DNA from 4 places in the Lysinibacillus sp. AR18-8 genome. Region 1 is predicted to be linked to each of the others. Evidence: riboswitches for the same ligand, from Rfam matches in the RefSeq annotation. Region 1 holds a riboswitch; each other region holds the start of a gene.
What was found. Region 1 has a riboswitch for S-adenosylmethionine ahead of metK (methionine adenosyltransferase). Riboswitches for the same ligand answer to the same signal wherever they lie in the genome.
Positions count from the first base shown of each region.

Region 1 (7,869 bases):
AGATTTTTTCATTTCACCAGCATATTCTGTACCACCAATTAAAATAATTTTCTTTTCAAGTGATACGATGATGAATGTTTCAGAAGCAGTACCATCAACCGCAGGATCTGCTTTAAAGTTAGGAGCTGAGATGACAGTGAAGTCGGCAACATGAGAAGCTAATTCATCTGCTGTTGGACGGATAAATAATTGATGAGCAAAAAGATTGTGCCATGCGTATTCATTGATAACTTGAATGCTTAATTGTGAGTCTTTGTCAGCACCTGCAAAGCCTTTGAATACGAATAACTCGTCACGTTCTTTTAAATATTTTATTACTTTTACATATAGGTTATCGAACACTTCAGAAGAAATCGGTTGGTTGACTTTACCCCAGTCAATTTGATCTTTTGTGCTTTCTTCTTCTACCGTATATTTATCTTTAGGTGAACGACCAGTGTATTTGCCAGTTTCTGCACGAACTGCGCCATCTACTGTTAACATTGCTTCACCACGAGATGTAGCTTTTTCTGCTAATTGTGGTACTGAAAGTTGAACATTAATGTTACCGCCGTTTAATAATTCCTTCAGTTCGTTTGCAATTTCTACTGAATTCATCGATTAAATACCATCCTTTTTTATAGTATTCCCTTGATTTAGAGGGATTTTTTCTTAATTTCAAAAATAGTATAACACAATTGCTTAAATAATCTATACTAATTAAGAAATTATTTTAGAGTTTTTACCACTTTTCAATAAACTGACAAAAAATAATGTTTTTCGAGTAGAATACCATCAATCCTACTGTAATTAGGCACGAAAATTGAGCCACACATATGTTACCACAAGTAGCTAGGTATGTTGTAGGGATTAATTTGCTTCTATTTACATCATCATCCAAGTATGAAAAGTTTTTGTGTAATAAGTTCTTTCCTTTCTATACAGTAATACATAAGAAAATATTTGACAATGTTCGACCTTTTCAGTAACATGAGATTGAACGGATACTCTTATCCCGAGCTGGTGGAGGGTCAGGCCCTGTGAAACCCGGCAACCTGCATGAACTATTTCACGACATGCGTTGGTGCCAACCTGATGCAAGGGAACATCCCTTGAACGATAAGAGTGAAAGGTTACGCAGTCATTATTCCTTTCCTCATGTAAAGTAACGTGAGAAAAGGATTTTTTTATTGTTAAAAATCAATATAAAGGTAAGTATATGTAGTTCTTTCCTTATTATAATGACGGATCTTTCGAAATCCTCGTGTTAAAAGCAGCAGTAACGGCTTGAGAGTTCAATCCTTAGGAGCGGACTTGACATGGGTAATGAGTACCGTATTCATACACAACTACTTATTGTAAGAGTATTTAGGAGGAAAACCAAATGACAAACCGTCGACTGTTTACATCAGAGAGTGTAACAGAAGGACATCCAGATAAGATTTGTGACCAAATCTCGGATGCCATTTTAGATGCTATTTTAGCAGAAGATCCAAATGCACGTGTAGCGTGTGAAACAACTGTAACAACAGGATTAGTATTAGTAGCAGGAGAAATTACTACTTCTACTTATGTGGATATTAAAGGTATTGTTCGTGACACTGTAGCTGAAATTGGCTATACACGAGGTAAATATGGCTTTGATGCTGAGAACTTAGCGGTGCTTGTGGCAATTGGTGAACAATCACCTGATATTGCTCAAGGTGTTGATCAGGCATTAGAGTCACGTGAAGGCTCTATGACAGATGCTGATATTGAAGCAATTGGTGCTGGTGACCAAGGCTTAATGTTTGGCTATGCATGTAATGAAACACCAGAGCTAATGCCATTACCAATTAGCTTGGCACACAAATTAGCACGCCGTTTAACAGAAGTACGTAAATCAGGTGAACTTGCCTATTTACGTCCTGATGGTAAAACGCAAGTAACGATTGAATATGATGACAATAATGTACCGGTTCGCGTGGATACAATTGTTATTTCAACACAGCATGATGAAGAAGCAACACTTGAACAAATTCAAGCAGATTTAAAAGAATTTGTTATTGCACCAGTTGTACCGAGTGAATTATTAGATGCTAATACGAAATACTTCATCAATCCAACTGGCCGTTTTGTAATTGGTGGGCCAAAAGGTGATGCTGGATTAACAGGACGTAAAATCATTGTTGATACATACGGTGGTTATGCACGTCACGGTGGTGGTGCCTTCTCAGGTAAGGATGCTACCAAGGTAGACCGTTCGGCGGCATATGCAGCACGTTATGTAGCGAAAAACATCGTAGCAGCTGGCTTAGCAGAGCGTGCTGAAGTGCAACTTGCCTATGCGATTGGCGTTGCTCAGCCTGTTTCCATTGCTGTCGATACATTTGGCACAGGTAGAGTGAAAGAAAGCGAGATCGTTGAATGGGTACGCGAGCTATTCGATTTACGCCCAGCAGGTATCATTAAAATGCTTGATCTTCGTCGTCCAATTTATAAACAAACTGCTGCGTATGGACATTTTGGTCGTACAGATTTAAATGTACCGTGGGAGCAAATTGATAAAGCAGATGCGCTACGAGAAAAAGCACGTTTATAAACTATTGAACTAAAGTAATGAAGTCATTAGAAAATTATTCTGATGTATTAATAAGCAAAGGGGCAACATTGCTCCTTTTGTTTTTTTTACAAAAATACCTCGCTAGGATTCGTGAACATATTCGGTACACGAAAACGCGAGGGATTTTTTCGTTAGTATTGATTTTTTGTGTAGGTTATTTATTTCTGAAGTGATTTATAATATTGACCTTTTTCTGCGTATTCTCGTACGATGCGTTCCATATCCTCTTTATCTTCAGCATTTAATTCTCGGACAACTTTTGCTGGACGACCTAATGCTAAACTATTTGGAGGAATGACTTTACCAGGAGGTACTAGGCTTCCAGCTCCAATAAATGCACCTTCTCCAATCTCAGCTCCGTCTAAAATAATGGATCCCATACCAATTAAGGCATTTTTGCGAATTGTACAACTATGTAAAGTGACTTGGTGTCCAACTGTTACCTCATCTTCAATAATGAGCGGATATTTTGGGCTTTGGTGTAAGCAGCAAAGATCCTGGATACTGACACGTTTACCAATAATCGTTGGGGAAACATCACCACGAATAACCGTATTAAACCAAATAGTTGTTTCGGCGCCAATTATTACGTCGCCCGTAACAGTTGCGTAATCAGCAATGAAAACAGACGGATCGATCTTTGGCGTTTTATCTTTAAATGGATAAATCATGAAAATCGCCTCTTTTCTTTCTATAATGTAGTATTATCGTATCAAATACGCAACTTTATGGAAATATAAAATTAAAATGTGCTATTTATTTCGATATAATCAAAGTGTAATCATTTTTTAGGAGGACTATGTAATGTGGAAATGGGAAGCTGATGGACAAGCAAAAGCTGTGATTGCTATTCTTCATGGTGCTTATGAAAATCACCGTTGGTATGCATGGCTGATAGAGAAATTAAGATTAGAAGGCTTCCACATAGTCATGGGAGATTTACCGAATCATGGAGGTAATGCAAGGTTTGCTCGAGTCCATGATGAAGACTTCAAATTGTACAATAAGTATACAAGAAACCTGATTGAAAATGCTTTTTCATATAATTTACCAACCTTTGTAATAGGGCATGGACTAGGTGCAACATTAATCCTCCATACACTGCAAAAGAGACAATATGAATGTGCAGGCATTATTTTAACATCACCTTGGTTGCAACTAAAGCTATTACCAGGTAAATTAACAAATGCTTTAACAAGTCTAAGTGCGTTAACAGCCAATGTTAAGTTGACACATGATATTACATTAGAGAAATTAACGCGTAGTGTTGAAGGCAGAGAAGAAATGAAAGATGATGTACCCCTCATGTCTGTTGTTTCTGTGAAATGGTATCGAGAACTTCAGCAGATGATGAAAAATTTAGTGATGCTGCCTAAAGGTGAAATGCCTAATATGCCTATGCTAATTATGACAGCTGAGAAGGATAAAATTACGGACACTCGCCAAACTCGAAATTGGCTTCATCAACAGGAATTCACGGAATTTCAGTTTAAAGAATGGGCAAATTGTTATCATAATTTATTTCATGAGGGAGAGCGCGAAGAGATTTTTATGTATATACGAGATTTTATTAATAATGCTCTTCGAAGAATTGGTTATATAATTAAATAGGTTTATACCCTTCCATTTACTAGGTTACTTACTTAAATATTGTTACTTAAAAATAATATTGTAATTTTCAGAAAAGTGTAATACTATAATGACTTAAAGTAAGGTAATTCAAATTGGAGGGGTAAAATGGATGTAATTGTAGAGAAGTTGAATGGTATTTTATGGGGACCATGGTTTATTTATGGCATCTTATTAATTGGGTTATTTTTCTCAATTATTACAAGGTTCCTACAAGTAAGGCACATTAAAGATATGTTTGTTTTAATGTTTAAAGGGGAGAAGTCAGAAAAGGGAATATCTTCATTCCAAGCAATGTCTATCGCATTATCAGGACGTGTAGGTACAGGTAATATTGCTGGTACTGCGACAGCGATTGGAATGGGAGGACCTGGTGCTGTCTTTTGGATGTGGGCAATCGCTTTCATAGGTGCGGCTACCGCGTATGTAGAGTCAACATTAGCTCAAATCTATAAAGAAGAGAAAGATACAGAATATCGTGGTGGACCAGCCTTTTACATAGAAAAAGGAATGGGCCAAAAATGGTTTGCAGTTATTTTTGCTGTGGCGGCTTTAATAGCAATGTTAATTTTGATGCCTGGTGTGCAGTCGAATGCCATCGCAGGTGCTGTTGAAAACGCTTTCGGTTTGGAAACATGGATCACAGGACTTATTATTGTTGTTTTATTAGGTGCTATTATCATCGGGGGTGTTAAATCAATCGCAAATGCTGCCCAGATTATTGTACCGTTTATGGCATTAGCCTATATCATTATGGCCATTATCATTATTTTTATGAATATTTCACAAGTACCAACGGTTATCGGATTAATTTTTTCTAGTGCATTTGGGGCTCAAGAAATTTTTGGAGGCATTATTGGTTCAGCGATTGCATGGGGTGTTAAACGTGGAATTTACTCTAATGAGGCTGGTCAAGGAACTGGTGCTCACCCTGCGGCAGCTGCGGAAGTATCACATCCTGCTAAGCAAGGAATTGTACAAGCGGCGTCTGTTTATATTGATACATTATTAATTTGTTCTGCTACGGCATTTATGATTTTATTTACAGGTATGTACAATGTACAAGATGAAAAGGCAGCTGAGGGAGCAGATCCATTTATCCATATTGGAGAATTTAATAGTGGTGGATTAGCAGGCGATGAGCAAATGACTTTTGCGAAAAGTATTGAAGCAGGAGCTGCGTATACACAATATGCAGTTGACTCATCATTACCTGGCTTTGGTGCTCCATTTGTAGCCATTGCGTTATTCTTCTTTGCCTTTACAACAATCATGGCTTACTACTATATTGCAGAGACAAATGTCGCTTACTTATTTAGAGGTAGCACAGAAAAGGTATTCATTTGGATTGCGAAAATTGCCATTTTAGTTGCAGCCTTTTATGGTACAATCCGTACGTCTGGTCTAGCATGGGCAATGGGAGATGTAGGTCTTGGTTTGATGGTTTGGATTAACGTTATAGCTATTTTAATTATCATGAAACCAGCTATTGTCGCATTAAAAGATTACGAGAAACAGAAAAAAGAAGGAAAAGACCCAGTCTTTGATCCTCGTAAACTAGGAATTAAAGGTGCAGATTTCTGGGTTGACTATAATGAAAAACGCAATAACAAGTAGATAAAGAGCAAGGCGATCAGCTAGTTTGATAGAAACTACTGATCGCCTTTTAGCATGTAATCATTGAATAGGATATTCTTTCATTTTCTCTAATGCAATGACGAAGGGTGGATCATTTTGTTGATTCAGAAATGCGTATTTTAAGACATGAACATATTTTTGTGGCAGTTGGCTTACATAATCAATGACCTTATCACGCTCTTCTTTTCCACCTGGATGACCATGATAAATAACAAGAACAATCAAACCGCCCACTTTTAAGAGCTTGAATATATTCTCAATGGCTTGGATTGTTGTATTAGGTCTTGTAATAATATCATGGTTGCTACCAGGTAAATAGCCGAGATTGAAGATTGCCGCAGTTACTGGCTTGTGTACAAACTGTGTAACTTCTTCATGCCCTTTATTTAAAACGAGTGCTCGATGTTCTAAACCATGATCTAAAAGTCGGAGGAGTGTCGCGTCAACCGCCTCTTTTTGGACATCAAAGGCATAAACTTGCCCTTCATCCCCAACAAGCTGTGCCAGAAACAATGTGTCATGGCCGTTTCCAGCAGTTGCATCAACAACTGTATCTCCCTCTTTTATATTATCTTTTAATAACTGCTGGGCATATTGTAAAACGCGTTGTAGTATCATTTCATAACCTCTGCCTTATACAACTTCCCTTGCCAACTACCACGACGTTCAAGCTCAGCATCAATGCCATTCAGTACTTCCCATTTATTAACACTCCACATGGGTCCAATCATTAAATCAATCGGTCCATCACCTGTAATACGATGAATGACCATCTCTGGTGGTAAAATTTCTAATTGGTCTGCTACTAGTTTTGTATACACATCTTGATCTAAAAACTCTAGCATACCTTTTTCATATTGCTTCACCATAGGCGTTCCTTTTAATAGATGAAGTAAGTGGATTTTAATGCCTTGGACATCTAATTGTGCAACTGCTCGTGCCGTTTCCATCATCATGTCATAGTCTTCGAGAGGCAATCCGTTAATGATATGTGAGCAAACACGAATGCCATGCTTACGCAATTTTTCAACGCCTTCCACATACGTTGCATAATCATGGGCACGATTAATAAGATTAGCCGTTTTCTCATGCACCGTTTGTAGACCGAGCTCAATCCATAAATACGTCCGCTCATTTAGCTCTGCTAAATATTCGACAACATCATCGGGTAAACAGTCAGGACGAGTAGCAATAGAAAGACCTACTACACCTTCTTGCGCTAAAGCGGCTTCAAATTTTTCTTTTAAAACTGGTAAAGGGGCATGTGTATTTGTGTAGGCTTGGAAATAGGCCATGTATTTGCCATCCTTCCATTTCTGGTGCATTTTGTCTCGGATTTCAGCAAATTGAACATCAATTGGATCTACCTTATTACCAGCAAAATCACCAGAACCTGCAGCACTGCAAAATGTACAGCCACCGAAAGCAACTGTGCCGTCACGGTTAGGGCAATCAAATCCTGCATCTAATGCCACTTTAAATACTTTATGACCAAATTGGTCACGTAAATAGCGATTCCATGTATAGTATCTTTTCCCCTCTGAAGGAAAAGGAAAATTCGTCTCTGTCATTTATTTCACTCCTCTAACGCTCTATTCTATCATGTGCATTTCGTTCCGTCATGGGGTAAGGGTAATATCATGATTTGGATAAAGAAAAATGGAAAGGAACAAAACTAAATACGATTGAAAATAGGATAGAAGTCTTGTAAAAAAGGTAAAATTATTTTCCTTGTACTTTTAAGTATTTCAGCATACACTAACTATTTAGAGAAGCGAAATAATGGAGGTCATCCTATGCCAAAACGTGTTTGGTTTTTAATTATCGGAATGCTTGTGAACACAACAGGCAACTCTTTTTTATGGCCTTTGAATGCCATTTATATGCATGATTATTTAGGCAAATCTTTAGCTATGGCTGGTTTTGTCTTAATGCTGAATTCTGCTGCTGGAGTATTAGGTAATCTATTAGGTGGTTACTTATTTGATAGAATTGGTGGCTATAAAGCTATTATGCTTGGT
Region 1 is NZ_MDGU01000026.1:39,835-47,703, reverse strand. Features, by position in the region: gene pckA (phosphoenolpyruvate carboxykinase (ATP)) at 1-597, opposite strand, end outside; SAM riboswitch class I at 987-1,105, shown strand; gene metK (methionine adenosyltransferase) at 1,364-2,560, shown strand; gene BFM98_RS18115 (gamma carbonic anhydrase) at 2,740-3,252, opposite strand; gene BFM98_RS18110 (alpha/beta hydrolase) at 3,386-4,192, shown strand; gene BFM98_RS18105 (alanine/glycine:cation symporter family protein) at 4,319-5,827, shown strand; gene mnmM (tRNA 5-(aminomethyl)-2-thiouridylate-methyltransferase MnmM) at 5,888-6,466, opposite strand; gene mnmL (tRNA modification radical SAM protein MnmL/YtqA) at 6,463-7,419, opposite strand; gene BFM98_RS18090 (MDR family MFS transporter) at 7,645-7,869, shown strand, end outside.

Region 2 (7,869 bases), on a different contig from region 1:
TCTGCCATCTTTCACACCCTGGAGAGAATTGGCAATCTACTTTATTTAAAATTGCAGATCTAACAGGAAAAACCTCCTTGATGCAAGACGTAATCCTACAATATGAAGATAAAGTACAACAAGCAAAAGGAATTCTTAGCAAATCTGTTTATGGGCAAAGTGTAGCATTTCTCCGTATTTCAGCCATTGGCATTACTCTATATGCGGGTCCTGAATGTGGCTATACGGGCCCCATTTTATATCGTGACTTAGGTTTAATGCCACATTCACTAGTATGGAGTATTCCGCACAATCAACGTAAAGCACAACTGACATTTGCTCAATTGTTGCAATTAGATGCTGATCATTTATTTATTACCTTTGATAAACAACATTCCATTTATGAAAATGAGGAACGTGCTATTTTAAAAACTCCTACTTGGAAAAACCTAGCTGCCGTTAAAAGCAACTGTGTCTATGAAGTAGACTTTTTAACATGGATGAATTATGGCATTTTATCACATAGTAAAAAAATTGATGATGTCTTAAATGTACTTGGCTAAAAGGAAGCTTACTTTAGCTTCCTTTTTCAATGATTAGGACAAACATTGCACTGCTAATAACACCGAAAGCCGTTTTGCTACATAAGATAGGATATCAGTTATAGGATAGGAGGAATGACCTTGTATTACAATCCTTATCCGTATTTTGTGCATCCCTATCATTATCCAACATCGCCTATCGCTAATCATTTTGCCATTAGACCCTTTTCGCAACATCTAGCAATGCCGACCAATAATCCTTTTCCACCTGTCGATACACACAAATTAAAAGCTTCAGCATCACGGATAAAGGCAATGATGCAGCAAGCCCAATTACTTACGGATAAAATAGATAGCTCCCAACAATTCGCACATGATTTAATGAATGCTGCTCAACTTTCAAATAAAACAGAGGTTGAAAAATTAATCACATCAACAGGCATTACGATGAAATTTGAAACAAACTATACACCAGACAGTTTTAGAATACGTCTTATTGATAATGATTGTTGTGGAGTCACCTTAAATTTGAATTGGTGAAAATTCCTAGTGAACTTGTAAACTATAAAAAACTATGCTAAAGTGTTTGTATTGTTATTTCTGAAAATTCTTATATTACTTTTCTTATCAAGAGAGACGGAGGGATTGGCCCGATGAAGTCTCAGCAACCAGCTAACAGTATGGTGCTAATTCCAATTGGCAAAATGATCAGCCTTGAAGATGAGAAGAAGAACTACCGTTGTTGCAGCAGGAGTCCTCTTCTATTAGGGGACTCCTTTTTATTTACAACTATTTTTACAGAAAGCAGGGAAATCGATGTCTAATGAACTTTTACAAGCATTGCAATTATTAAAATCGAAACAGTGGGTTGACTTAACACATACATTCGGCCCTAATTCACCACATTTTTTTATGTTTGAGGACGCTAAATTTGAAACATTATTTTCTCATAAGGACGGTTTCTTCGCTCAACAATTCACGTTCCCTGGTCAATATGGCACACATATCGACCCACCCATTCATTTTGTGCGAGATACTCGCTACTTAGAAGAATTAGAACTAAAAGAGCTTGTTCTTCCCCTTGTTGTTATTGATAAATCACAAGAGGCTGCGAGCAACCATGATTTTTCATTAAGTGTTGAAGATATTCTTGATTTTGAGGACAAGCATGGAGAAATTGAAGCAGGAACATTTGTAGCATTACGCACAGATTGGAGTAAGCGCTGGCCAGATAAAGAGGCTTTCAGTAATAAGGATGCAGATGGACATAACCATATCCCTGGCTGGGGTTTAGAAGCTTTACAGTTTTTACTAAAAGAACGCAAGGTAAGCGCAATTGGTCATGAAACTTTCGATACGGACTCTGCTGCTGATTTTCGGAAAAATGGCAAGCTAGATGGCGAATATTTTGTGCTTGACCAAGACACCTATCAAATTGAGCTAATGACGAATTTAGACAAGCTACCTGCGAAAGGCGCTATCATCTTCAATATCGTACCTAAGCCAGAAAAAGCATCTGGCTTCCCTGTGCGCTCATTTGCTATTTTGCCATAGTCGGTATAGCGTATACCGACTTTTATGTTTGTCCATTTCTTTTTTTGAATAGAAAGTAAACAATGAGCATCCCTACAATAAATAAAAGGATAAGATAGATACTATAATGAGTCAGATAGTATCCAACAAATCGCCATTTCTCTCCAAGCATCTTTCCTAATGATATAAATGTGAACGTCCAGATAAATGCCCCTGTATAGGCAAAAAGCGCAAACTTTCTATAAGGATAATTATTAATAGCCGCAATATACGCTGTCAAATGACGTACCCCGGGGATAAAATAGCCAATTAATAATAGGGTAGGTCCTATTTTTGTAAACATCTTTTTCGTAAAGTCAATTTTTTGCTCTGTAATATGAATTTTAGGCCCATATTTCTGCAATAACGGTAAGCCAAAACGATAACCAATATAGTAGCTTAAGGTAATGCCTCCAACCGCACCAATCATTGCACTGACTAAAGCAGGAATATGTTCAAGACTTTCTCGGTAAACACTATAGCCTACATAAGTTAGAAACACCTCATCAGGAAGTGGCACCCCTACAATACCTCCAATTAGAATCACGATAATTCCAAAGTATCCGTAATGTTCAATTAGAGACTGCACGTGATGTGCCATAAATCATCCCACCTAAAATTTATTAAAATCTACCTGCTATATATAGTGTAGCCTCAGCGCTCTAAATGACTTGAAGCTGACGTAAAGCAAAATTGATACCGCCATCCGTAGATGTCTTTGTAACAAAATTCGCAACACTTTTTAGAGCTTTACTACCATTTCCCATGGCAATTCCTACTCCTACATATTCCAACATGTCAACATCATTATCCCCATCCCCAAAGGCAATCGCATTCTTTGGGTCAATATTGAAATGATCAAGCACCGCTTTAATAGCTATAGACTTCGAAACATCCTGCTGTAATACATTCACAATATAAGGATGCCAACGCTGTAAAAATATATTCGAAAACTGGCTAGTATATCTTTTTTCAGCCAGCTCATCCGCATATAGACACATAAGAAAAACCTCTTCATCTACAATTTTTTCATTTATAAGTGGAAAATCCTGTAAAGATAAAGTTTCTTGCATCGCTCTTAAAGCTACTGGACTTTGTATGCTATTCATGGATAGCTGCTCTGTAAAAAATGTTAGGCTATGCTGCTGTTCCTGTGCAAATGCCTGTACATTGTGGACAATTTCTTTGGCAATCGGAGTTTTATGTATGACAAGATCCTTATGTTTCACATAGGCCCCATTTGCAGAAATAAAGGTTTCAATCCCCAGCGCTTTTAACTCATAGCACATAGATAAGGGTCTTCCAGTAGCCGCTACAAGATGGATTCCTTTTTCTTGCAATAGCTGAATAGCTTGTTTTGTACTTTCTTCCACACAGCCATCCTCGTAATTAATCAATGTGCCGTCTACATCAAAAAACACGATATTATACTTCATTTTGAGCGCCTCCTTCATAGTCATTTAGAACCAATTTATAATTTTTCTCCCATGAAATATGTGAAAGTATTTTGACAAACTTTAAGCAAACTATATAACTTCCTTTTGCACCACCGATAAAAACTATTACAAGCGTATTTATAATAATATTTAACTAAAAATTCCTTGAATATTTTTATTTAATAATTCTAAAGGAGTATACCAAAGAACACAAAATTGTTAAAATAAAAGATAATATCTTAAATACATTGAACGATAAAATCTGACGTATAAATAGAACAAAAGAAATAAAATTTTAGTGCACGCAAAGGAGTTGATTCTTATGGCATTTAACATTTACTACTATGAAAGTAGTGTGGATTGTAAATTTTGCAAAAAGCAGTTTACAACATATAAAGTTCGCCCTAATCGATATAAAATTATCGAAGAACAGACGGATTTCATGCCTGTTTACGATGGCCTAAACCCTTTGCTATATGAAGTTGCCGTATGTCCACATTGTGGTTATGCCTACCATAAATCTATGACACGGACATATGGACCTTTCATGCTACTCATTGATGAACTATACATTAAAGAGCTCCAGAAACCTATGGATATCTGTCAGGAACGTACAATTGATGATGCCATTATCAGTTTTAAGCTCGCCTATTTAGTATCCCGTGCATCAATGGAAGAATCTCTTTTAATGGCGAATTTCGCTTTAAAAATTGCTTGGCTCTATCGATTAAAAAAGGACGAAGAATCCGAAAAGCGTTATCTTTTTGCAGCTAGAGACTTTTATAGTAAATCCTTTGCCTCTAATCAAGAAGGTGGAGAGAGAATTCAGTTTTTACATGCTGAATTAAGCCTTCGACTTGGTGATATTCCTGAAGCAAAAAAAGGATTTTCACGCTTAATCGCTGATCGAAATGTTTCGCCAAAATATCGCAAGCTTGCACGCAATCGTTGGGAAAATTATAAATATGACGAACAACCCATAACAATTAATGAAATCATTAATTAATGGGACGAGGAGATGATTAATTATGTTGCTATTTCAAAAGAAAATTGATGTGAGAGAAGAGGATATATTTTCAGAGCTACATCATTTTTTATTAAGAAAAAATAATCGCTACCTAACAAACGAAGAAGTTGTCGCTCTAACAGGCGTATCATCTGAGCTGCTTTACAAATGGGTAAAAGCAGGAAAATTAAAGAACTCCATTTTTCCTAATTTAGGGGCTCCATGCGAACGATGTGGACAGATTACGCAAGCTAAAATTTGCGTGAGCTGCTCTTCCTCCATTGTTGGGACATTAAAACAAGAAGAAAAGGATCGTGCATGGTTTAACCAAATTCAACGTAACCATGTAAGAGCAAGTACGTATCACTATAAATAGCATTCCAACATCTCCATCAATTGGAGGTGTTTTTCTTTTTTACATACTAAATTTAAACTAATTTTAAACAAATTCTTCCTAAACTTTAAACTTGCCTTTCTATAATTAGTATCAATATAAAGTGAAGGGCTGATAATTAATGAGGAAAGCTAGGAAACATAAGGTTTTATTAAGTTTTGCACTGGCAAGTTTAATGACAGTAAGTGGAGTAGTAAATGTCTCTGCTGCTGTCCCTGTAAATGAGCAGATTATTAAAAACGATTCTGCTGTCAAACAAGCTAGGACTTCTAATGAAACATTGCTCGATTGGAAAAAATGGGCGAATGACCATGCATACAGCCTGTCATCCATCCAGCCTGAAACGTTTGACGGACAAAAAATTCCCGCTAACAAATTTGACGATTTAGAGATGCTAAAACCTTTATTACATGATAAACGTATTGTCTTTTTAGGGGAAAGCTCTCATGGAGTGGCGCAATTCAATCTAGCGAAAACACGTTTAATACAATTTTTACATCAAGATATGGGCTATAATGTCCTTGCCTTTGAAAGTGGTATGGGTAATGTGATGAATGCTCAAGGACAAATTGATAAACAAGCAGCTCTACAAACAATGAAGGATGCCATTTTCGGCGTTTGGTGGACAAAAGAAACTTTGCCTCTGTTTGACTATGCAAAATCGACTCAAGCAACAGAGCAACCTCTTGTACTTACTGGCTTCGATATTCAACAACAAGGAGCATTTACGAACGGAGATTGGCTGCAAAACCCTAAGTTGGCTCAGCAATTCAATGAAGCTGAGAAGCAACTTGCTGAATGGAGCTCGGGAAAAGATTTGAAGGGCTATCAAAAAGTAAAAGCTACTATAATTGATGTATATAAACAGGTAAAATCACAAATACAATTCAAAGAAAAAGAGCTACAGGCAGCTTATCCAAAAGAGCCTCATATTGTAAAACTAATGGATCGCACTCTAGCAGATCGTATTCGACTAGCAGACGAATATATAGAGTTAACAATTCAGTCCAATATCGACATTGAACAAAATAATATAGAATCATTTTTGCAAACTATGGAATGGCGAGATCAAGCGATGATGGAGAACTTACTTTGGTTAGCTGAAGAGGTGTACCCTACAGAAAAGTTTATTGTATGGGCTCATAACGATCATATTCGTAAAGCACAATCGGATGTAATGGGATCTCCTTACCCAGTTAAATTAATGGGGGAACGTTTACCTGATATCTATAAGAAATATAGCTATGTATTAGGTCTATACATGACTAGTGGAGAGACAGCTAATAATATGGGAGAACCTATGCCTGTTTTACCTCCTGTCAAAGGATCTATTGAAGATATTCTGTCTTCAACAAATAAACCTTACACATTCATCGATTTACGCAATCGACAAAATGAACGAGGCAACTCATGGATGTTTGAACCACGCTTATCCTATAGTTGGGGAATGATACAGGAAAGTCTTGTTCCGCGCGAACAATACGATGGTATACTTTTAATAGATCAGGTGAATAAACCAACTTATATCAAATAATCTCTCTTATTAAACAATAGCAAACTAGATTTCCTAGTTTGCTATTATTTTAAGTATCCATCGATATAGTATCCCATTCTTCGCCTTGATATCCAATCATCCAAAATAAGCCTCTCCGTCTTTCCATCACAACACTTTCATTTAATGCTAAAGGAGCTTCTTGTCCATTGATGCGGCTATCTACACAAGCCCAATGTAATCTGTAAATTTTATCCGCCTCATCCACTATATCTTCCTTACTGCGCAGTACCGTTTGACCATAAAATTGCTCAAATGTCTCGCAACGAGAAACTACTTGAATTGCATATTCACAATCACATACATCGTCAGGGAAATTTAGCTCTTCCACAAGTCCCAATGCCCAAATAAGTGTCCAATAGGCTTCATATTGCCATGATATATTGACCGCTTCTTGAGCACCAGGATGCTGAGCCTCAAGAAAGAATTTTTCATGCTCCGTTAAAAATTCATGCACCTCATATGTGTGTAGCATATTGGTAAAGAACTCTCTAGACTCCTCAATATCACCCTTCTGTGCTACATCACAAGCGAATTGAATAACAATCAACAGGGCAACTGCTCTTCTTGCAATATCCTCTTGGCTTTTAAATTGAAGATTTTCTACTGGTGGTAGCTGAGGAAGCGATGCCGCATAAGGTATGTTCTTCTCTTTTAAAAAGGCTATCGTTCTAATTTTTCGTGCCTCTCCCTGTGCTGATGTGACCTCTTGTGCATGTATCTTTCTTGTACAAGCATGTGGTTGAAAATCAGATGGACCTGATTCTCCATTAGGATAAACAATAACCATACCGTTCTGATCCAGCAAAGTACCATCTGATAGGAAACCAATCCCCCCTATGCTTGCTAGTAATTTTATAAATTGCTGCATATGGTCTTCTGTCATCTCTTTGTTCATTTCGATTGCAACGACAGTATTGAGCACTGATATTTGAATCATTATGCGTTCTTTTAGCTGTTCATCTTTAAATGGAATTTTATCGTAAAAGCCCATCATCCCAGGTATATTTTTTACAAAATAATCAGGGTGCGTATCTTCAGTTAAAATATTTATGGAGCATCTATATTTATTAAATAAACCTCTTGATTTTAATAAATATTCGTTATCATCTTTTTCAATAATGAAGCTTTTTGCCAACACATCGGATAGTTTATCCTGAATATCATCTGTATCATTTTTGGAAGCAAATATCGTAAAATGGTTCAATCTACTCTCTCCTTAGTCGCATATAGCATTTTAATAACCAATTTTCCAAACAACTAAGCGCTTGGTTAAACAGCTGTTTGTTTTTCCGTAGCACCTCATGTTCAACCCAATATGCCAGCAAAGGACGCCATTTTTCTTCGTCTATCATAGTTGTTGGTGTGATTCCCCGCTGCATCATCTG
Region 2 is NZ_MDGU01000023.1:75,739-83,607, reverse strand. Features, by position in the region: gene BFM98_RS16650 (AraC family transcriptional regulator) at 1-542, shown strand, start outside; gene BFM98_RS16645 (YuzC family spore coat inner layer protein) at 663-1,061, shown strand; SAM riboswitch class I at 1,143-1,248, shown strand; gene BFM98_RS16640 (cyclase family protein) at 1,338-2,075, shown strand; gene BFM98_RS16635 (DedA family protein) at 2,098-2,694, opposite strand; gene BFM98_RS16630 (Cof-type HAD-IIB family hydrolase) at 2,756-3,529, opposite strand; gene BFM98_RS16625 (DUF2225 domain-containing protein) at 3,852-4,535, shown strand; gene BFM98_RS16620 (hypothetical protein) at 4,558-4,911, shown strand; gene BFM98_RS16615 (erythromycin esterase family protein) at 5,051-6,463, shown strand; gene BFM98_RS16610 (DUF4272 domain-containing protein) at 6,513-7,688, opposite strand; gene BFM98_RS16605 (SMI1/KNR4 family protein) at 7,863-7,869, opposite strand, start outside.
Region 2: linked by a shared signal. The riboswitch ahead of BFM98_RS16640 (cyclase family protein) and the one ahead of metK (methionine adenosyltransferase) in region 1 are both predicted to bind S-adenosylmethionine.

Region 3 (7,869 bases), on a different contig from region 1:
ATTGGGTCACCTCCTACAAACCATGTTTACCCATTATCAATAAAAAAGCTGCCCATTTAAGTAGGCAGCTTTTAATATTCTGTTAGAACAATCCTACCGCATGTCCTTCGTTATCGACATTCATACGTAGAGCAGCTGGTGCTTTTGGAAGTCCTGGCATTGTCATAATATCGCCAGTTAGACAAACTAAGAAGCCTGCACCAAGCTTTGGAATAACTTCGCGAATTGTGATGGTAAAGCCTTCTGGACGACCAAGTAAACTTGGTTGGTCTGATAAAGAATACTGGGTTTTCGCCATACAAATTGGAAGGGAGTCCCAACCAAATTTTTCGATTTGGGCAATTTGTTTTTTAGCTTGGTCTGTAAATTGCACATCTTTCCCGCCATATACCTTTTGCACAATCGTACGTACCTTTTCTTCAATTGACTCTGTTACATCATATAAAGGAGAGAAGCTGTTTTCTTCCTCTAGCACAGCTAGTACTTGCTCAGCTAAGGCTAGACCACCTTTACCGCCCTCTTCCCAGACATTCGTACGGGCAATGCGAACATGATTTTCTTGACACCAGTTCAGAACGGCTTCTAGCTCAGCCTCTGTGTCCGTGATAAAACGATTTAAGGCAATAATTGGTTCAACGCCAAATGTACGAACTGTATCTACATGTTTAGCTAAGTTTTCAATTCCTTGTAGGAGTGCTTCCACATTTTCACCTACAAGCGCTGTTTTCGGTACACCACCATGCATTTTTAATGCACGAATTGTCGCTACAATGACAACTGCGCTTGGTTTAAAGCCTCCCTTACGAGCTTTAATGTTCATGAATTTTTCAGCACCTAAATCAGAGCCGAAGCCCGCTTCTGTCACCACAATATCAGCTAGCTTACGAGCGGTTTGTGTCGCCATAATAGAATTACAGCCGTGGGCAATATTCGCAAATGGACCACCATGGATAATAGCAGGTGTTCCCTCTAATGTTTGAACTAGGTTTGGCTTAAAGGCATCTTTTAATAATAGTGTTAAGGCACCCTCTACCTGTAAATCACGTACAAAGACAGGCTCACGCTCGAAAGTATAGCCAATAACAATACTAGCGATGCGCTCACGTAAATCCTCAATGCTTGTGGCTAAACAGAATACTGCCATAATTTCAGAGGCAACCGTAATATCAAAGCCATCCTCACGCGGCATGCCTTGAACAGGACCACCTAATCCCACCACTACCTTACGAAGGGCACGATCATTTAAGTCCATGACACGCTTCCAAATAATGCGTCGTGGATCAATGTTAAGTGTATTTCCTTGGTGGATATGATTATCAATAAATGCGGATAAAGCATTGTTAGCTGTTGTAATCGCATGAAGGTCGCCAGTAAAATGTAAATTAATATCCTCCATTGGTATAACTTGTGCGTAACCTCCGCCAGTTGCGCCACCTTTTACGCCCATGACTGGACCTAATGATGGTTCACGTAATGCGACCATCACCTTCTTATCTAATTGATGAAGGGCATCTGCTAGTCCAACAGTCACAGTCGACTTTCCTTCACCAGCTGGGGTTGGACTAATAGCTGATACTAATACTACCTTTGCATCCTCGCCCTGAGCAGTAATTTTTAATGGGTCGATCTTTGCTTTGTAGCGTCCATACTGCTCAAGAGCATCCTCTGGAATACCCGCAGCATTGGCAATTTCCGTAATAGGTTTGATCACTGCTTGACTAGCGATTTCTAAATCTGATAATGGTTGATTTTTCGTTGTCATTTGGCATCCTACTTTCTATGTTGTTCATTTCCATTATAGTCTTAATTGTGAAAAAAAAGAAAGCCAGATATGCAAGCATTTCGTCAATCAATTGACTTATTTGTTCAATTCCTGTATGTTCTAAGAGAAAATGCAATTTTTTCACATTTTCTCAATGAGTGCACCATTTATTTAACTTTATTTTACATTCAAGCGCATTGGAGGCGAATGCTTATGCAACAGGGGATCGTAAAGTGGTTCAATAATGAAAAAGGTTATGGCTTTATTGAATGTGATGATGGCGAAGATGTATTTGTTCATTTTACGGGCATCCAGGAGGAAGGCTTCCGTACACTTGAAGAAGGTCAAAAGGTTTCATTTGATGTTGTGGAAGGCAATCGTGGACCCCAAGCATCAAATGTTGTAAAACTATAAGCGTAATGGGACTATCCGTGTAGTTCCAGATTAGCAGCGGATTAGGAAATGCATCGTTTCCTTCATCCGCTTTTTGTATTGTTTTATAAGCTGAATGCCCCCTCCATGTTATAATAGAAGTAACAAGACGTAAGGAGGGATTTCGATGCAAAAACAAAATAAACCCATGACTGAAGTTATTTTGAAGCATAAAGAACGACAAAGTGTAGCAGAATTTGCAGCAACACTGGAAACGATTGCAAAAAAGCTTAAAGAAAATGGTGAATTCACTTTTGTTCAAGACACAGAGCCAACAGTTGTCAGCCCAAGTGAACAGCTCAAAATCGAATACTCCTATACAAAAAAGGGCGACAAGCATTCATTTGAAATTGAATTTGATTGGTATACAGGTACAGAAACACCGAAAAAAATGACAATTGAATAATAATTGGCAACGAAAATCCACTTTTCTGATGAAGTGGATTTTTCCATATTGTTGAATTAAAGATCATGTCACTAGCTAAAACTTTTTAGCAAGGTTGGGGTGATTTCGCTCCAGGGTCTCCTCTGTAACGCTAAATCCACAGGAAAGCAAGTAGCCAGCATCAGAAATTCTATTGATGGTTTTGTTTTTCAATACTTATGTAAAAAGGCGGAAGCAAAAGTGTTTCAGCCCATAAAAATACCGAGCTATCCACTAAAACGCTTACGAAGTGTTTCGGAATAGTTCGGTTTTTCTAGTTATCATGTTTGTTAATTTAAAGATTATTCGGCTTAATGAAGGTCCCAGTTAGTTATGGCCCAGCCTTTTCTCCTTATCGATTTATCCAATAAAAAGCACCAGGGCAAACTAAAGTTTCCTTTGTTCGTTTAGGATCCTTTAATGTCACACCAAATGGTCCCTCTTTGACATGACCAAGTGTCATTGTCATCGCGCTCTCTTCCTCATAGAAATCTAAGCGCATATTCGGTAGCTGTAGTGACAAATACTGCTCATATTGCGTAGGCACTGGTAGCTGTAACACCTCTTGCCACAGCTTAACTGTTGCCTGCATGTCCTTGACGTAGAATTGGACGGATTCCATCGTTATAGCCTGTTTGACATCAATGGCACCACTTGCCTTTAATTGAACCAAACGTTCTTCATCTTCCTCCGCCCATTCAATCAAAAATGGAAAATCAATTGGCAGATCTGGCTTACCAAAATGCAGTAGCTTCCATTCTACCACAGTGCCATCTGGTCTTGTTCTGCTACATGCATCTGGTCCATATACTTCATAGCCCAATGCTCGCAAGCGTCGACCCTCTTCCTCAATATTTTTTGTGCGCAGAGCAATTCGAGAAAATCCCTGGCGCTCTTGATCACGTTTAAACGTATAATGTAGGGAATATGGGTATTGTGCCGCTTGCTCAAATAAATCACGATCATAGATAGCAATTTGTTCAATATAGCTTAAGCCAAAGTAGCTTAACGTATTATAAGTCCCCCACATCGTGTGCTGCCCACCATTCACTGTATGGACATTTCGTTTATTGAAGAAAACCTTTATATTTTCTGGTGATTCCACTTGATGAACCAAATGATCAAAATATAAAGTCATGGCCATTCCCCTTTCTTTCCCCATTACCTTTACCTGTATGTTTGATTAGTTTAAAATTTACTCAAGAAAAGGAGTTACTAGTAGGATATGAAAAAAAGTTTCGTTTACCTACAAACTCCGTTCACTAATTTCATAAAGAGGTGATTTGAATGACAGATTTAGTAGCTGCTTTTAAATTGGCATTAGGTAATTATCCTACAGGCGTAACAGTTGTCACGACATGTCATGACACAAAACCGATTGGCTTAACCGTCAATTCCTTTGCATCTGTTTCAATCGACCCGCTCCTTATTTTGTGGTCACTCGATAAAAAATCTCAGCTCCATCCTTATTTCACGACTGCGCCAAATTTTGCGGTCAATATTTTAGCGAGTGATCAAGAGCATTTATGTACACTATTTGCCAGTAAAATCCCTGATCGCTTTGCACAAGCAAAATGGTCAACTTCCTCTTTAGGACTACCGATTTTACATGATACAGCAGCTAATTTACAATGTAAAACATTTCAGCAAATCGATGCTGGCGACCATACCATTTTTATTGGGCAGGTCGTAGACATTACAAATGCTCAAAAAGAGCCTTTGCTTTATCATCGCCGTCATATCGGTCCCATACCAAAAAGCTTTTATAGCTAGTCTTTACACAAAAAAAGGGCCACTTGTAAGCACAGGAAATCCTTCATGCTTATAGGTGGCCGTTTGACATAAGTTCTACTGAAATCATTGTTATTTTTTCTGCGGAAATCTCTGCTTTTCAAGCCTATTAATTTGCACAATCACACCATCTTGAATCGTAATATGCACTTCACCAAATTCAAGATTTTGAATCGCCTTCGCAATTGCCTCTAGTTTCTTATCATCTACTTTTACTGACTGAGCCATACGATACACCCCTTCTTTTTTATCCTTATTGTTCATAAAGAGGCCAACGCATCAAACTGATTGATAGCCCCTCCTATCTCTCAGACACCATCTGTTGGATTTGGCACCTGTTGTTCGGTTGCCGAGGCTTCATTGGGCCAAGTCCCTCCACCTCTCTTGATAAGAGTACTGCGTTTCTTGAAAATAATTCTATAATTCTGCTATAGGAATGTCAATACAAAATATTAGAAAACCTAGTTGAATACTATGCAATATGTCGTTTAGATTAAAAGACTCCCTATACCTAAAGTATTTTATGCCTAGTCAGTGAGAAATAGATGGCAATCCATTAATTTATTACAAGCTCCATTTCCTCATCATGAATTCAAGTGGGCCTCGATGATGTTTAGTCCTCCACCATACAGAAACAACGACACATCCTAAAAAATAACAGCAGGCATACAGCATGGAAAAAGCAAGTGTTTGGTTCTCCAGCTTTTGGCAAATAATTAGTATTCCAATGCCTATAACAACATGGCCAACATAATGCGTTAAAGACATTTGTCCTGTTAATATGAAAGATTGAATAACTTTATTTTTACATGTCTCTACAAGATAGATGGAGCCAACAATGATAACAATAGCCGAAGCCGAATTAGATAGGACATACATCATATTCGGTGGAATCGGTCCTGTATCAAATAAATACAATGCACTCTCTACATCTAATAAATGAATGGTTGTCATCTTAATGAATAACGTTGAACAAGTCTCAGTCATGATGACTAACAATAAACCTATCACCAGTAAGTTTTTTCTTAATGTATGATTTGTTAAATCTAATGTGCCCACTACCATACCTATCAGAAAGAAGCAAATCCAGAGGAATAGTGGATGATAGCCATTAAACATCAAATTTCTTATAAATCCTGCTGGTGTCCAAAAATCAAGATACTCTAGTAGCACATATGTTGGATGCCAACCAGCAAGGTAACTAAATTGAATTTGAAGCCATTGTGAAAGAATAAGGATGGCACCGATTATGAAGATCATCATTTTCTTGGATTGGGCAATCAACCAAGCAGCAACAAACATATACACGCCATAATAATGTAAGATATCTCCTGTCCAGCCGATTGCATATAAAATTATCCCTATCGTAAATAACAAAAGCGCCCTCTTCCACAAAGTAAGTCGATTTTGACGAAGAAGGATTGGGTCCTTACTCTCTCTAGCCTGATGAGTCATTAAGGCTGTCCCTATTCCTGCTAGCATGACAAATACGGCCGAAGCACGTCCCTCGAAAAGATGTTGGAAGGCAATTAACCATGTTGAACCATTCGTTGTAGAACCTGTTATGACGCCAAAATTGACAATGAACATGCCAAGCATGGCGAGAGCTCTTGCAAAATCAAGACCTTCAATGCGCCGATCATCATTTCTTTTTGTCATCTTTGCCCCCTTGGATAACGCTATGTACAGCCTCCTTCCAAATAGCCCTATAGTTCAATTGGTTGCCTGTTAACATGAAATTACCGATATTATCATAGACGAGGGCTAGCATTTGTGCCTTCGCTTCTATATGGGGAGTATCCTCTAGCACGCCTAGCTGTACGCCATATCGTAGTATAGCAACAAAGCTCGTTAAAAAGCTGGTTTCTAGCTCTACTAATTGTCTTTTATAGTTTTCATCGCGGGCCGCTAATAGTACATATTGATTAAATATTTTATTAAAATAAGGGTCCTTGTCCTGTGCCTCAATAGATTTATAGCCTAGCTTAAGTAATTCCTCCTTAAAATTAGCAGAAGAAAGCTCTTTATAATCCACAGCAACATCATGTTGAATTTCTTTATACAATTCATCAAATATGAAAGCGATTAATTGATCTTTTGATTGAAAATAATAGTAAATGGCTGGTTTTGAAATACCGACCTCTGTAGCAATCATTGCTAAGCTTGTTTTTTCAAATCCATTTTCCGCAAACATCCCATAAGCAATTTCTATAATTTTGTGAAAAGTTTGTTCTTTATTTCCCATTATTACCCTCCTTTTTTACCGACCGTTAAGTAAATATTATAGGATGCTAACCTTTTAGACAAGAAAAAACTGTGTAGAAATATTTCTCTACACAGTTCACATTTATTGATTTTGTAAATACATCATTAAAGCTTCTGCTGTTTTTTGCTTGCCCATTACTTTAAGAGGCTGTCCATCAGCAGGTACAATCCAATGAGGTTCATCCCCCCCATATAAAGACTGAGAGCTATTTGCTACCATAAATTGTGCATTGGCTGTTTCCATACGCAGTCTGGCACGAGCTAACAAGAATTCCTCATCATTCGTTGCTTCGAGCTTAAAGCCTACTAACGTTACATTCGGTTGCCATCCCTTAATTTGACCTAATACTTTTGGTGCATTTTTAAAATGAATAATAGGTGGTTCGTCAGAAGGCATTTTCCCCGTTTCCTCCATTAAATTACCTGATTGATCATATACTTTGTCAATGATCCAATCAGAGCCCGCAGCCGCCATAATAACGATATCGACATGTTGTTGTTGAACTGCATGACGCACCTTTTGTCCTAAATCCTCTATGCCTTCAAATTGTATCAATGTCATATCATTTTGGTTTTCTGGGAGCTGTGCAAAGTAACCATGCATGTATACTACGTTAGCGCCAGCAGCCAGCGCCGCCTCTGCTAAATAACACCCCATTGTGCCTTTTGATAAATTCGTATGACCTCGTACACGATCCCATTTTTCAAGTGTTCCCCCACTTGTAATGAGTACGGTTTTGCCCTGTAATGTCCCCATACACTCACCTATTTTCTGAAATATATACAAATACTATTTTAACGTAATGTAAGGATAGGCTTCAATAGCCACTATTTTAGGGAGCTGTTTTGTTCTTTTAGCCAAGCACTTAATATCTCTGCAAATTTCTTTGTGACGGGCGAAGCATGGTGTTTCATGGCAATACCAATCGTTCGGTAGCCACCTTGCTTTAACGGAATCGCTCTCAATGTTGGCGGTAAATTTTGAATAACCAACTGAGGTAAAATACTGATCCCTAAATGATGAGAAATCATGGAAAGAATCCCTACCTCCTCGGAAAGCTCAAAGCGGATATTCGGCTTAACATGATATTGCTCTAATAGCACCTTGACATCATTTGTCCCTTTATAGGAAGTCATAATAAATGGCATATCCTCTAAATCTACGATATCAATTTCTGTCTTATCAAACAATGGA
Region 3 is NZ_MDGU01000015.1:274,162-282,030, reverse strand. Features, by position in the region: gene BFM98_RS14180 (formate--tetrahydrofolate ligase) at 83-1,762, opposite strand; gene BFM98_RS14175 (cold-shock protein) at 1,976-2,176, shown strand; gene BFM98_RS14170 (amphi-Trp domain-containing protein) at 2,322-2,600, shown strand; gene BFM98_RS14165 (VOC family protein) at 2,971-3,756, opposite strand; gene BFM98_RS14160 (flavin reductase family protein) at 3,906-4,391, shown strand; gene BFM98_RS14155 (YezD family protein) at 4,482-4,673, opposite strand; SAM riboswitch class I at 4,708-4,803, opposite strand; gene BFM98_RS14150 (DUF418 domain-containing protein) at 4,974-6,068, opposite strand; gene BFM98_RS14145 (TetR/AcrR family transcriptional regulator) at 6,052-6,654, opposite strand; gene BFM98_RS14140 (phosphopantothenoylcysteine decarboxylase domain-containing protein) at 6,757-7,431, opposite strand; gene BFM98_RS14135 (LysR family transcriptional regulator) at 7,503-7,869, opposite strand, start outside.
Region 3: linked by a shared signal. The riboswitch ahead of BFM98_RS14155 (YezD family protein) and the one ahead of metK (methionine adenosyltransferase) in region 1 are both predicted to bind S-adenosylmethionine.

Region 4 (7,869 bases), on a different contig from region 1:
AAATCCAAGGCTCAAAATAACGAAACACCTCAGCAGGAAACAGAAAATGACAATCAAAAAGTCTAATTTCTTCTAAGCTAGAAAAGAAATTAGACTTTTTATTAATTAAATATGATATTCGATTTCATCTACAAAATCCCATTCATATGGTGTTTCTTGGTAAACATAGTAGTTCAACCAGTTAGAGAATAATAGATGCGTATGGGCACGCCATGTATTCATCGGCACTTGTGTCGGATCGTCATTCGGGAAGTAGTTTACAGGAACGGCGATATCTATGCCCTTCGCCACATCGCGACTGTATTCATCGGCTAGCGTTGTCGCATCATACTCTAGATGCCCCGTAATCATAATATTTTTATTATCTTTTGATTGTACAATAAATACCCCAGCATCCTCTGAATAGGATAATAATCGTAGATCTGGATGATTGCGAACCTCGTCAATCGAAACAGATGTATAGCGTGAATGGGGCGCAGTAAATAAATCACTAAAGCCACGTACCAAATCTACAGTTAAATCTGTAATCACATGGGAATAGACGCCTGAGCATTTAGCAGAAAGCTCAACCTTCCCAATGCCATAATGATGATACAATGCAGCCTGTGCCCCCCAACATATATGTAGCACGGATGTCACATTCTTTTTAGACCAATCCATAATTTCTGAAATTTCCTGCCAATAGTTGACCTCTTCAAAAGCCATTTTTTCTACTGGCGCACCAGTTATAATCATACCATCATAGCGTCGGTGTCGAATCTGATTGAACGTTGTGTAGAAAAGCTGCAAATGGGATTTACTCACATTTTTAGACTCGTGTGTGGCTGTATTCAAAAAGGTAATATTCACTTGTAATGGTGTATTCCCCAATAAACGTAATAATTGGAGCTCTGTTTTTTCTTTTTCAGGCATTAAATTTAATATTAATATATTTAATGGACGGATTTGCTGTGTTTTCGCACGATCTTCTTCCATGACGAAGATTTTTTCCTCACGTAAATGTTCTCCAGCTGGTAAATTTTTCGGAATATTAATTGGCATCTTGCTTTCCCCTCTCTATAATCACTCTCTTTTAGCAAATCTTGCTTGCGTAGAATGCAATGAAATTAAAAAATCCTCCTCATTCCATACGAGATAGAATGAGAAGGATTTTTTTCACGTCCACTCTTATCTCTCAAAGGAAAAAATCCTTTGCTGGAATTAGCACCTTTCTAACGATTGTTAGAGGTTGCTGAAGCGTCATCGGGCCAAATCCCTCAGCTTCTCTTGATAAGATTATTTAATTATCTTGAATTGTAACACGAACTAGTTAGAATATCAATAATTCATAGAATATTTTGTGATTCATGTGCATGTTCCTTGCTCATTTGATGTACACTAAGCTTGCTATATGTGGTGTTTCTGCATTTAAAATTTATGGTAAACATGCCGTAATTATGTTACCATATACTTTTAGTAAGAGAGAGGAACGTGAATAGTTTGATTAAAATTGAATTTCCAAAACCAGATCTAGTAATCCGTCAACGTGAACAAGATTTAAAACCAGGTGATGTGCCAATCACACCTTACTTCGGTTTTATTGACTTCCATAAAATCACACGTGATAAAGGCGGCATTTTCTTATTCTATAATGACAAGAATGAGCTATTGTTTGTTGGGAAAGCACGTAAAATTCGTCAACGTATTAAAAAACATTTCGAGGATAATGTATCTCCGATGAAAAACCATCGTGATGAAGTGTTCAAAATTGAAGTCTATGAAGTAGAAGATCCAATGGAACGTGAAATTTACGAAACATATGCGATTAATACTTTCCGCTCTAAATATAACGTAGACAAAGTCTTTTATTAGGCATCACGTAAAGAAACCGAAATCTCATTTCTAAAGGGATTTCGGTTTCTTTTATCACATAATGGTCATACGATCAATTGGCGTACTCTGACCGTTTATTCGCAAATCAATGGTATCCAGCTCAGGATTCTTGACGGTGATTTTAAAAACATAGGGTTGTGCCTCTTTCCTTTGCTCGCTGCCTTCTTCTAACTGGATAATAAGCCTATTTCCCTCAGCTGTAATACTTGCCAATACATTCCCTTTTGAATAATAAACAAGGTAATATGGAGCATCCTTTTCATGCAATAGTTGTATTCTGTCATTAGAAACGATATTTTTTTGGACATTATCTGGGACAACCGTTAGCTCATGAATCGTTGGTGGATCGGTAGGTGGTGTAGCATTACAGGCTCCTAGCATTAGTAGGCTTATTAAACCTAGCAACACGAATTTTTTCAAGTAACTCCCCTTCCTTATACGACTATTCTAAGAAAAAAGCTTTACGCTCCTTAGCAATCCAGTCTTCTAACTCCTGATCATCACGTTTTACTAACCGATTGATGAGCACATCATGCCATATATAATCCTCTAACAAATAAATATGAACCGGATCATTGGTGATAAAGGCCGTCTCTTGGGTAGATGGAGAATGACCATAAATCATTTCCTGACCATCTATCGATAAGATAAACCAATGCGGTGTAGACGCTTTTTTTGTATAATGTGTGGCTCTATGCTGGTCAATTGAGGCGAGATGCTCTCCTACATACAACGTAATGCCATGAACAGGAACATGCAGCGCCACCTCTTGCAAATCTTCACGTAAGGCATCATACATATCTTCCCACATCGACAGCATCACTTTTTTCTTCGCCTTCTTTAGAAGTGACTGACAATAGTTGATAATGGATTCCTTGCCCTTCAGCATGACCACTTTAGGCTCAGCTTCCTGTACCTTTTCCTCTAATTTCTCTAATTTCCCGCTTATAGACGTAAAATTCGACTCCCAGCGCTGTTGCATTTGCTGTAAGAACACAGACACAGGCATTGCCGAATAGGTCGTTTGTTCTGCGGTCTCTTCTTTTAAAACGATGCCCTTTTCTACAAGGATATTTAAAATATCATACACTCTTGCACGTGGTATGCCAGAATTTTTACTAACCTGATAAGCACTGACATGACTTTGCTGAACAAGTGCCGTATAGGCCTTTGCTTCATATTCTGTAAAACCCATTTCTTTCAGCTGGGTGATTAATTCCTCCATGTAATCCCTCCATTATCTTTATTATAGGCTACCAATGTGAAGATTTGCCAATGAAAAAATGGGGTTTACAGCGCAAATAAATTTAGTTACTATTTCAGTAGTAACTAAATTTAAAGAGGTGTCATATGTTGTTTGAAATCGATGTACATATTCTAATACTATTAATTTCTTTTGGATTTCTGGCGGCTTTTGTTGACTCAGTAGTGGGAGGGGGCGGTTTAATTTCACTACCAGCATTACTATTTGTTGGGCTCAATCCAGCCGCTGCTGTTGCCACAAATAAACTAGCAGGAGCTATGGGCTCGCTCACTTCCTCTATTTCTTTCTATCGTTCTGGCCAGCTGGACATTCGCTCTGTCCTCAAATATTTTCCACTAGCATTTATCGGATCATTATGTGGTGCTTGGACTGTGCATCTAATTAATCCAGCATTACTAAAGCCATTAATGCTTGTTATGCTGGCAGTTGTTGGGGTATATACGATCTTTAAAAAGGATTGGGGTGCCGTCTCTACCGTAAAAAATCTATCTAAAAAACATTTGTTTTTATTTATGCTGCTATTATTTGCTATTGGTTTTTATGATGGATTTCTTGGGCCTGGGACAGGGTCGTTTTTAATCTTTAGCTTCTTACTGGTAGGCTTTGATTTTTTAAAGGCGGCTGGTAATGCGAAGTTTTTAAATTTGGCGAGTAATGTGGCTGGTGTTTGTATGTTTGCTTACTTAGGTCAAATTCATTATGTTTATGGTCTAGTAATGGGCATTGCGCAAATTGGTGGGGCTATGCTTGGCTCACGGATGGCAATCAAGAAAGGAAGTGGCTTTGTCCGCACGCTATTTATTGTCGTTACAATGACATTACTTGCGAAAAATGCCTATGATTTTATGATGCATTAAAATAAACGCCACAGAATTTGAAATCTGTGGCGTTTTGGCGTTAAATCATAAGCTTTTCGTTTTTAAATTTATGACTAGTGGACAAACTGACAATCACAAAAATAAAGAAGGATGCGACAATTGGTATCGTGACTGTATGCATACCAAAGACAGAAGGATAAAACCGATCAATCATAATATACAACAACATGCCTGAAATCATTGACGCAATCGCTCCGTATTTATTCGCTTTTTTCCAATACAATCCTAAAACGACTGTCCAAATAAAGACAGCCTCTAGTCCACCGAAGGCAAATAAGTTCAACCACACTAATAAATCAGGTGGATTGAGTGCAAAGATGACAACGGCTAGGCCAATGACTGTTGTTACAATAAAGCTTGCACGCTTTATCTCTGCATCACTAGCTTTCGGCTTCATATAATTTAAATAGATGTCTTTGACAACTGTAGAGCTGACAAGCATTAGTAAAGCATTAACCGTAGACATTGTCGCAGCCATTGGTGCAGCTAAAACGATTCCTGCTAAAAATGGCGGTAATACCTTCAATGTCAGGAGCGGCATGACTTTATCACCAATCTCAATGCCCGGTAAGACAGGTCGGGCTAACACCCCAATTAAATGCATGCCAAACATGATTGTCCCTATGGCAATCGTGCCAATAAGAATCGCTTGATGCATACTTTTGGAATCCTTATAGCTCATCGCACGAACCGCAATTTGCGGAAGTCCTACAACCCCTACACCAATGAGAATCCAAAATGTTGAGACATACAGAGGCGTTAAATCTCCTTGTGCGCCAAATGGTGACACAAAGTCAGGATTTTCAGCGACCAGTGAGGCCATTATATTGTCGATGCCTCCACCTGCCACAATGGTGCCGATTAATAAAATAATTGTACCAATCACCATAATTGAACCTTGGACCGTATCTGTAAGTGCAACCGCACGGAAGCCTCCGATAATCACATATACTAACACGGAAATCGCAAAAATAAACAGTGCTGCTGTGTAGCTTAAGCCAGTTAATGACTCAATTAAGCGTGCACCCCCAACCCATTGAGCCATCATAGCCGAAAATAAGAAAACAATGATGCTAATGGCTGATAAAATAACAATGACATGGCTTTTGTAGCGTTCACGTAAAAAGTCGATTAACGTAATGGCCTGGTAACGACGAGCAATTATGGCGAATTTTTTCCCTAAAATCATGAGTACAAAATAACCTGCTGGTAGCTGAGCCATTGCCAGTAATACCCACCCAAGTCCTTTTGTATAGGCTACACCCGGTCCTCCGATAAAACTACTCGCACTGCCATATGTAGCAATCATCGTCATTGCAAGGATAAAACCACCCATTTCACGACCACCTAGGAAATACTCCTGCAGGAATGAATTAGAGGAGCGGACATGCTTATTGGCCCAAATACCGATTCCAAAAATAATAATTAAAAATAATAGCAATGGAAATACAACTTGCCAATGCATTAGCGATCCACCTCCTCATCATCGAATGGTACTTCTTTGAAAAAGAGTTTCATCACAATCCAGATAAGAAGGATCATAAAGCCTGTCCCAGCGATACAGCTATAGAAAAACCAAGCAGGAAAACCAAATACATACGTATAATTTCTTGGATCTCCTGAACCTAATCCATAGGCAAAGCCAAACCAAATCGCAAAGTTGACAAGGACGAGTCCAATTCCGATAAGCGCCTCTCGATGCGCTATTTTAAAGCGTTGATCTTTCACATGTAATCCCCCTAACCTACTCTATTTTACTGATATGTCGGTCTGATGGGAAGAGATGTGAGTAAATAAGGATAAGTTATATGGAAATGATTTTGTTATACTAAGTAAAAGGTAAGGAGAAGAAAGTTGCCTGATCCTGACGTTTTTCACACAAACCTAACTATCCCTCACAATTATGTAGACATCTACAACAAACTGATAATGGAAATAAGTAAAAACCTTCGTCTATCTAGTTAGACGAAGGTTAGTTAGTTTATAATGGTCGCTTTTCCCAAGGTTGTAGCGTCCCGACAATATGGATAGGTTGATCCTGTTGAATAGCAGCAACGACACCTTGCGATATTTCCTCATGCGTAAGCCATCTCGCATGACCTTCTTCCATCATAAAACCTAGCTGGATTTGCCTGTATTGCGAACGAGCAGGGAGCTTCAATTTCTCTTGGACTTCACTTAAATTCGCCTTACTCCCCAACACATGAAACAGTTTCCATTCCCCGTTATTCTCTATTGAAATTACATTGGAGATGTTCTCTAATGTAGTGTCCGCATAGGAATGAATCCAAGCAACGACCAATTCAATGGGCCCGTTATGCTCGAGCGTTTCTTCTAGCTTCTCTTTTAATAAGGCTATATTACAATAATCAACTAAAATCGGCGTTAGAAGGGCAGGTTTGGTTGTTCTATTTCGCAAATCTTCCATTCGATGGGCACTACGTCCAATTACTGAGACATGGTAGCCATCATTCACTAACCAAAGGGATGTGTCAGCCAACATCCCTGTTCCACCAATAACTAATGCGTGGGCCATTTATGTGTCCCTCTCTTATTTCGGATTTAGAAAGACGAGCGTTTCTTCCTTCTCATCATACTTAACAGATCGATGAGTCGACAAGCCTATACAATGCCTTTTTATCGATTTTACCAACGCTTGTTTTTGGTAGTTCGTCTAAGAAAATCATTTGTTTTGGAATCTTATAACGTCCTAATTGTTGATGACATAGCTCATTAAGATCATCTATTAGAGAGGCTACTTGGTGGGGACAAACAATAAAAGCTGTCACGATCTCACCCCAATAGTCATCACCTACACCAATCACGGCCACCTCCCGCACATCTGGATGCCGTAGTAGACATTGTTCTACTTCCTGAGGATAGATATTTTCACCACCTGAAATTATCATTTCTTTTCTACGCCCAACAATATAAAAATCGCCTTCCGCATCCATCATAGCTAAATCCCCTGTTTTCAACCAGCCATCTTGCAGGATATTGGCAGTTTCTTGCTTGTTATTCCAGTAAAAGCGAAACATATGCTTCCCTCTTACCAATAGCTCTCCTACTTCTCCAGGTGCACAACTTTTTCCTGTATGACTGATGATTTTAGCTTCATTGAATTGCATGCTTTTCCCGACAGCCCCCTTTTTTGCATAGGCACGCTCTCGGTCAATATAAAAATTATTGGGTCCTGCTTCTGTTAAACCATATCCCTCTTTAAAAAATAATCCCTTATTATAAAAAGCATCGTAAATAGGATGAGGGCACGGGGCACCGCCAGATAAAAATACCTTCATGGAAGGAAATTGATTTTCCTGAAAATACTTCGTAGCAATCATTGCTTGATACATAGTTGGCACAAAAAGAGAAATTGTCGTTTGATATTGGTTCGTTGCTTGTAGTGCCTCTTCTGCATCAAATTTATCGCCAATAATGACGGTTCCTCCCGCCATCAGTAAGGGAATGCATAAAGCATTTAAGCCACCAGTATGAAACATCGGCATATAATTTAATGTCCGATCTTGAGCATGTAAACCCCAGCTAATAATAGTATTCATGGCATTCCAATTGACCGACTGAAAGGATAACACTACTCCCTTTGGCTGACCCGTCGTGCCTCCTGTATAAATCATTAACCATGGATCATCCACATCCACGTCTTGCCTACTTGGTTGTATCTCCTTCTCATGCTGGCTAACATGAAGTGAAAACATTTTTTCTAAAACTAAGGGACAATGACTATCCTCTTCGTATAATAGGATAGCAGGAGTTGCATCCTCCAAAATTTGTGTTAGCTCCTCCTTGCTTAAGCGCCAATTTAAAGGTACATAAATGAGCCCACGTAGCCCACAG
Region 4 is NZ_MDGU01000006.1:15,552-23,420, reverse strand. Features, by position in the region: gene BFM98_RS04820 (GerAB/ArcD/ProY family transporter) at 1-66, shown strand, start outside; gene metA (homoserine O-acetyltransferase MetA) at 106-1,041, opposite strand; SAM riboswitch class I at 1,165-1,276, opposite strand; gene BFM98_RS04810 (nucleotide excision repair endonuclease) at 1,480-1,851, shown strand; gene BFM98_RS04805 (hypothetical protein) at 1,906-2,292, opposite strand; gene BFM98_RS04800 (TrmB family transcriptional regulator) at 2,315-3,097, opposite strand; gene BFM98_RS04795 (TSUP family transporter) at 3,223-3,993, shown strand; gene panF (sodium/pantothenate symporter) at 4,034-5,479, opposite strand; gene BFM98_RS04785 (YhdT family protein) at 5,479-5,742, opposite strand; gene BFM98_RS04780 (short-chain dehydrogenase) at 5,996-6,550, opposite strand; gene BFM98_RS04775 (class I adenylate-forming enzyme family protein) at 6,612-7,869, opposite strand, start outside.
Region 4: linked by a shared signal. The riboswitch ahead of metA (homoserine O-acetyltransferase MetA) and the one ahead of metK (methionine adenosyltransferase) in region 1 are both predicted to bind S-adenosylmethionine.